Regions from separate parts of the Streptomyces sp. NPDC050534 genome, predicted to be linked through region 2. Evidence: riboswitches for the same ligand, from Rfam matches in the RefSeq annotation. Region 2 holds a riboswitch; the other holds the start of a gene.

Region 1 (3,322 bases), on a different contig from region 2:
GCCCCACCAGGGCGTTGAGGTTGGCGCCGTCGACGTAGACCTGACCGCCGGCCTCGTGCACCTGCGCGCAGATGTCGGCGACGTGCTCCTCGAACACACCGTGCGTCGACGGGTACGTGATCATCAGCACGGCCAGCTCGTCGCGGTGCTGCTCGATCTTCGCCCGCAGGTCGTCGACGTCGATCTCGCCGTCCTCGGCGGTCTTCACGACGACGACCTTCATGCCGGCCATGACGGCGCTGGCGGCGTTGGTGCCGTGCGCCGAGGAGGGGATGAGGCACACGGTCCGCTGCTCGTCACCGTTGGCGCGGTGGTAGCCGCGCACCGCGAGCAGCCCCGCCAGCTCACCCTGAGACCCGGCGTTGGGCTGGAGCGACACCTTGTCGTATCCGGTGACCTCGGCGAGACGGTCCTCCAGCTCACGGATGAGCGTGAGGTAGCCGCCGGCCTGCTCGGCGGGTGCGAAGGGGTGCAGCTGCCCGAACTCGGGCCAGGTGACCGGTTCCATCTCCGTGGTCGCGTTGAGCTTCATGGTGCAGGAGCCCAGCGGGATCATGCCGCGGTCGAGCGCGTAGTCGCGGTCGGCCAGCCGGCGCAGGTAGCGCAGCATCGCGGTCTCGGAGCGGTGCTGGTGGAAGACGGGGTGGGTCAGGACGGCGTCGCTGCGCAGCAGGCCCTGCGGGACTGCCTCCTCGGCGGCCGCGTCCAGCGCCTCGATGTCGCCCTCGATCCCGAACGCGGTCCACACGGCCGCCACCTGGGCGCGCTTGGTCGTCTCGTCGCAGGCGATCGACACCTGGTCGGCATCGACGAGGCGCAGGTTCACGCCGTTCTCCCGCGCGGCGCCCACGACCTCGGCGGCGCGTCCCGGCACACGCACGGTGAGCGTGTCGAAGTAGGAGCCGTGCACGACCTCGACGCCGCCGGCCCGCAGTCCATCGGCGAGGATCGTGGCGTAGCGGTGGGTGCGCTGCGCGATGGCCCGCAGGCCCTCGGGCCCGTGGTAGACGGCGTACATGCCGGCCATGACGGCGAGCAGCACCTGCGCGGTGCAGATGTTGCTGGTGGCCTTCTCGCGCCGGATGTGCTGCTCACGGGTCTGCAGCGCGAGCCGGTAGGCCTTGTGCCCGTCGGCGTCCACGGACACGCCCACGAGCCGCCCGGGCAGGCTGCGCGCGAACTTCTCGTGCACGGCCATGTAACCGGCGTGCGGCCCGCCGAAGCCCATCGGCACACCGAAGCGCTGCGTCGTGCCGACGGCGATGTCCGCACCGAGCTCGCCCGGCGACTTCAGCAGCGTCAGCGCGAGCAGGTCGGCGGCGACGGTGACGAGCGCGCCCAGGTCGTGCGCCTGGTCGATCAGCGGCTTGATGTCGCGAACGACACCGGAGGCGCCCGGGTACTGCACCAGCACGCCGTTGATCTCCCGCTCGGCGACCTCGGCGGGGATGCCGTCGGCGAGGTCGGCGACCACGACCTCCACACCGGCCGGCTCGGCACGGGTCTCGATCACGGCGATGGTCTGCGGCAGCACGTCCGCGTCGACCAGGAACAGGCCCTTCTTGTTCCTGCCCATACGACGGGACAGCGCCACGGCCTCGGCGGCGGCCGTGCCCTCGTCGAGCAGCGAGGCGCCGGAGGTGGGCAGCCCGGTGAGGTCGGCGACCATGGTCTGGAAGTTCAGCAGCGCTTCGAGCCGGCCCTGCGAGATCTCCGGCTGGTACGGCGTGTAGGCCGTGTACCAGGCCGGGTTCTCCATGACGTTGCGCAGGATGACCGGCGGGGTGAAGGTGCCGTAGTACCCGAGCCCGATCATGGAGTCGAGCACCTGGTTCCGGTCGGCGAGCGAGCGCAGCTCGGCCAGCACCTCGGCCTCGGTGCGCGCGCCCGGCAGCTCCAGGGCGTCGGCGTTCTTGATCACATCCGGGACCGCGGCGGCCGTGAGCTCGTCCAGCGAGCCGTAGCCGACCTGCGCGAGCATCTTGGCCCGGGCCTCGTGATCGGGGCCGATGTGACGCTGTTCGAAGGGAATGCCCTTCTCCAGCTCGGTGAGCGGAATGCGATGCGGGGTCATTGCGGAGGCCTCCTGGTCGACACGACCTTCGAGGGGCACCACGGCACGGGTACCCGGACGGCCTCCCCCTCTGTCATCTCAACCTGAGAGCTTCACCGGGCGCCCGAAAGCGTCCGGTTTTCACCGTCGGTGAGAGCGGAAGCCGTCGACACCCGCCCTGCTTTCCAGAGTGACCTCGTCCGCGCGGTACGTGTGCCTGAGAGATTCCGGGGAGGATTTGCTCCTTCGGCGCCTCCGATGATGTCTGGAGGACTCTCCCGCACGGGGTCAGCAGCCGCTGTCAGCCTACCAGCGCGCACAAAGACCGGTCCTCCGAGTGGCCACCTCGGCCGTTGTGCTCTTTTGTAGTGCTTACGGATGAGTTGCGACCAAGTGGAGGGACCGTGCAGACCGAGATCGATCCGCGCAACCTGATCGGCCGCAAGGCGTTCGACCGCAACGGCACCAAGCTCGGCACCATCGACGAGGTCTACCTCGACGACGCGACCGGGGTGCCGGAGTGGGCGGCCATACGCACCGGCCTCTTCTCCCGTGACGCCTTCGTCCCGCTGGCACCCAGCGAACTGGTCGAGGGCACCCTGCTGGTCCCCTTCGACCGGACCCTGATCAAGGACGCCCCGGACTTCGGCGTCGGCCGTCACCTCTCCCCCGAACAGGAGCTCCAGCTCTACCATCACTACGGTCTGGACACCGCCTCGCCTCCCTCCGCCCCGGACCGCTCCTTCGGCAAGCTCGCGGGCACGGGGGACACCGACGCCTAGGACACCTCGGCAAAGGTGGTGCCCGGTCCCTGCGCCACCAACGGCAACGGATCCGCCCGCTCGAGCTCGGGGTCGTCGGTCCGGAACGTCCGCACCCGCCCGGGCTCCGAATCGGGCGTCTCGAACCGCACGGTGACCCGCCCGAGCCCGCTGCCCTGCACCCACCCGTGCCCGAACTCGCCGTGCCGCACGTCGTGCCCCGAGGGCCAGCGCCGCTCGGCGGGCGTCGGCTCCGCCTCCGCGGGTTCGGCCGCCGGCTCCTCCACCGGCGCGGCCGCCCTCTCCCCCGCAGCCTGCGCGAACAGGTCCTCCTGCGTGTAGTCCGCGAGCCCACTGACGCCGACCCCGAGCAGCCGTACGCCGCCCGTGGTGTCCACCGTGTCCAGCAGGCGGGCCGCCGCCTCCCGCACCACGGCCGGATCGTCCGTGGGCCCCCGCAGCGTCTCGGAGCGGGTCAGCGTCGAGAAGTCGTAGCGCCGCACCTTGA
Region 2 (3,322 bases):
GCTTAAGCGCCCGGTGGCCCGGGACCGGTGGTGTCCACGGCGAGCTCCGCGGCGGCTACAGGTGATCCCTCGTATAGAAAGGGCGTACCTGTTCGCGCATCCAGTTCGCCACCGGGTCGTCCGTGACGTCCAGGAGGACGAGGTTGACCGGCCACGGGGCCGGCGCCCTGGTGACGGCCCGCTCCAGCGCCTGGAGGGGAAGCGCCCTCAGGTCGCCCTCCCGGTGGGAGAGTTCGACGCCGACGAACATCACCGGGTCCGCGGTCTCCACGGCCGCCAGGCAGCGGCGGGCCGAGACGACCACGCCGGTGCCCGCGAACTCGGCGGAGGCGGCGGCCAGGAAGTCGACCGGATCGTCCTGCCAGTCCGGCTCGTAGAGGCGGACGCGGGCTCCGGTGGCGGGGCCGTCCAGCGGGGTCCGGCCCACCCGGCACAGTTCGGCGACGGCGGCCGGCGGGAGCGGGACGCCGACCACGCCGTCCGGGTTGATCGCCAGACCGACCTGCGGGGGCAGACCGCGGGCGAACTCGACCGCCGGGGCGATCGTGTACGGCATGTGGGCGCCGACGACGTGCCGGAACTGCTCCTCGGAGCTGAAGACCGGGACGTAGGCCTGGCCCTCGATCTCGAGCGAGGGCAGGTCCAGGGGGCCGCTGTGCGGGCCGCCGCCGCTCGGCAGCGGCACCCAGAGGAAGCTGCGGCCGAGCACCTCGATGATGCGGCCGCCCGCGGAGGGTATGCCGAGGGAGGCCGACAGCACCTCCTCCAGCTCGTTGCCGGGCCATCCGCCGTGCGGATGGGGGTGCGCCTGCATGGGAAAGTCCGCGGGAAGATCCGCTGGGAAGTCCATCTGTGTCCGACCGCCTGCTGAGAACCACTGCTGTTGGGAACCGGTGCTTCGGAGAACCACTGCTGAGGCTGGAAAGGCTAGCGGGTGGGCGGGGCGGGGGCCCGGTCCTCATGAGGCCGGCCCGTGAAGCCGATCCTGCGCAGCACGTCCGCCGCGTCCCGGTCCAGGAGCACTGCCGAGCCCACGCCCTCGGGCAGGTCACCCCGCTCGACGGAGCGGATCAGCCGGGCGGCCGCCGTGCGGTGCCGCAGGAAGGCGTAGCGGGAGACACCCCGGCCGCGCTCGTCCTGGCCCCTGAGGGCCGTGTCCGGGGTGACGTCCAGGAGCAGCAGATGCAGGGTGCCGCCGCGGCGGCGGGCCTCGCGGGCCAGCCAGCCGCGCACCCACGTCTGCGTGCCGCAGTCGTGCACGACCGTGCCCTCGCCGCCGCGCAGGGCCCGGCGCAGGCCGGCGTAGTGCGCGAGGCGGACCAGGGGGCGGTAGAGCGCGTACGGCAGGAGGCGGGGAAGGCGGGCGGCCCAGCGGTCGCGGGCGTCCTGGGAGTCGATGCGGACGCCCCGCACCGCGCGCTCCATCAGCGTGGACTTGCCGCTGCCGGGCAGACCGGTGATCACCACGAGGTCACGGGGGCCGAAGAGCAGCGCGTGCGGGCTGCGTCCCGAGCGGTCGCGCAGGTCGCGGACCACGGGAGCCCGGCCGCCGCAAGCCTCCCGGGCCGGGACCGCGGCCTGCTTCGGCAGCGCGAGCGCCGAGGTCGTGGCGTACGCCGTGGGCCTGTTCACCGTGATCGTCCTCCCCTGGGCCGGGTGCGGATTCCCTGCCCGTCGAGTGTAAAGAGAAGGTAATGCGCGGTGTCTCGTGTTTTCGTGATCGCTCTGCCACAAGCCGGTCACAAAGGGGAGGGCCGGATGCGGACCTGCCACCCGTGGAGAAGGCGTGCAATGATGTGCGCGCCAACTGCATACCGGCCGCTTGAATCCGCGCGGGAGAGTCCCCAGACCGCTGGGGCGCCGAAGGAGCAAGTTCCTCCCTTGAATCTCTCAGGCCCCGTTACCGCGCGGGCGAGGCACATCTGAAAAGCGGGCCGCTGCGTCAGTGGCTCCACCCAAGGTGCAAGCCCCGGATCGCCTGCCGCGATCAGGGCGAACCTCTCAGGTTCCGATGACAGATGGGGAGGAACAACCATCTGTCATGACTTGGGAGACGGACCGATGAGCAGTACCGAACCGCGCCGTACCGCGCTCGATGCCCTGCATCGCTCGCTCGGCGCGACGATGACCGACTTCGCCGGCTGGGACATGCCCCTGCGCTACGGCTCCGAGCGCGACGAGCATCTCGCGGTGCGCACCCGGGCCGGGCTCTTCGACCTCTCGCACATGGGCGAGATCACGGTCACCGGCCCCGAGGCCGCCGCCCTGCTGAACTTCGCCCTGGTCGGCAACATCGCCTCCGTGGGCCTCGGCCGCGCCCGCTACACGATGATCTGCCGGGCCGACGGCGGCATCCTGGACGACCTGATCGTCTACCGGCTCGGCGAGACCGAGTACATGGTCGTCGCCAACGCCTCCAACGCCCAGATCGTCCTCGACGCGCTGACCGAGCGGGCCGGGGGCTTCGACGCCGAGGTGCGCGACGACCGGGACGCCTACGCGCTGCTCGCCGTGCAGGGCCCCGAGTCGCCCGGGATCCTCAAGTCCCTGACCGACGCCGATCTCGACGGCCTGAAGTACTACGCGGGCCTGCCCGGCACCGTCGCCGGCGTCCCCGCGCTGATCGCGCGCACCGGCTACACCGGCGAGGACGGCTTCGAGCTGTTCGTGAAGCCGGAGCACGCCGTCGAGCTGTGGCAGGCGCTGACCAAGGCGGGCGAGGGCGCCGGCCTGGTCCCCTGCGGGCTGTCCTGCCGGGACACCCTGCGCCTGGAGGCGGGCATGCCGCTGTACGGGCACGAGCTGACGACCTCCCTCACCCCCTTCGACGCCGGGCTCGGCCGGGTGGTGAAGTTCGAGAAGGAGGGCGACTTCGTGGGGCGCGCCGCGCTGCAGGAGGCCGCCGAGCGCGCGCAGGAGAACCCGCCGCGCGTCCTGGTCGGCCTGGTCGCCGAGGGCCGCCGGGTCCCGCGCGCCGGGTACCCGGTCGTCGCGGGCGGCGCCGTGATCGGCGAGGTCACCTCCGGCGCACCCTCCCCCACGCTGGGCAGGCCGATCGCGATGGCGTACGTCGACGCGGCGCACGCGGCGCCCGGCACCTCCGGCGTCGGCGTGGACATCCGGGGCAGCCACGAACCGTACGAGGTCGTGGCACTGCCGTTCTACAAGCGCCAGAAGTAGACACTGGACGGGTGCGGCGGGCCACCCGCGTGACCCTGCGCACATCTCCCTGTTCCCACACGCATTCAGCAGTCCCCCATTCACCAGCACCTTCGCGCGTACAGGAGAATTCAGGCCATGAGCAACCCCCAGCAGCTGCGCT

Evidence for each region. A riboswitch is a leader RNA that binds a small molecule or an ion and turns the genes downstream of it on or off. The one in region 2 is predicted to bind glycine.
Region 1: linked by a shared signal. The riboswitch ahead of gcvP (aminomethyl-transferring glycine dehydrogenase) and the one ahead of gcvT (glycine cleavage system aminomethyltransferase GcvT) in region 2 are both predicted to bind glycine.

The regions. Positions count from the first base shown of each region.
Region 1 covers NZ_JBITHF010000001.1:10,023-13,344, reverse strand. The annotation lists gene gcvP (aminomethyl-transferring glycine dehydrogenase) at 1-2,074, opposite strand, end outside; glycine riboswitch at 2,249-2,344, opposite strand; partial or broken gene ACIBN2_RS00060 (PRC-barrel domain-containing protein) at 2,458-2,826, shown strand; partial or broken gene ACIBN2_RS00055 (DNA polymerase IV) at 2,751-3,322, opposite strand, start outside.
Region 2 covers NZ_JBITHF010000018.1:147,595-150,916, forward strand. The annotation lists gene ACIBN2_RS41670 (enhanced serine sensitivity protein SseB) at 56-850, opposite strand; gene ACIBN2_RS41675 (AAA family ATPase) at 928-1,632, opposite strand; glycine riboswitch at 1,824-1,916, shown strand; gene gcvT (glycine cleavage system aminomethyltransferase GcvT) at 2,062-3,180, shown strand; gene gcvH (glycine cleavage system protein GcvH) at 3,298-3,322, shown strand, end outside.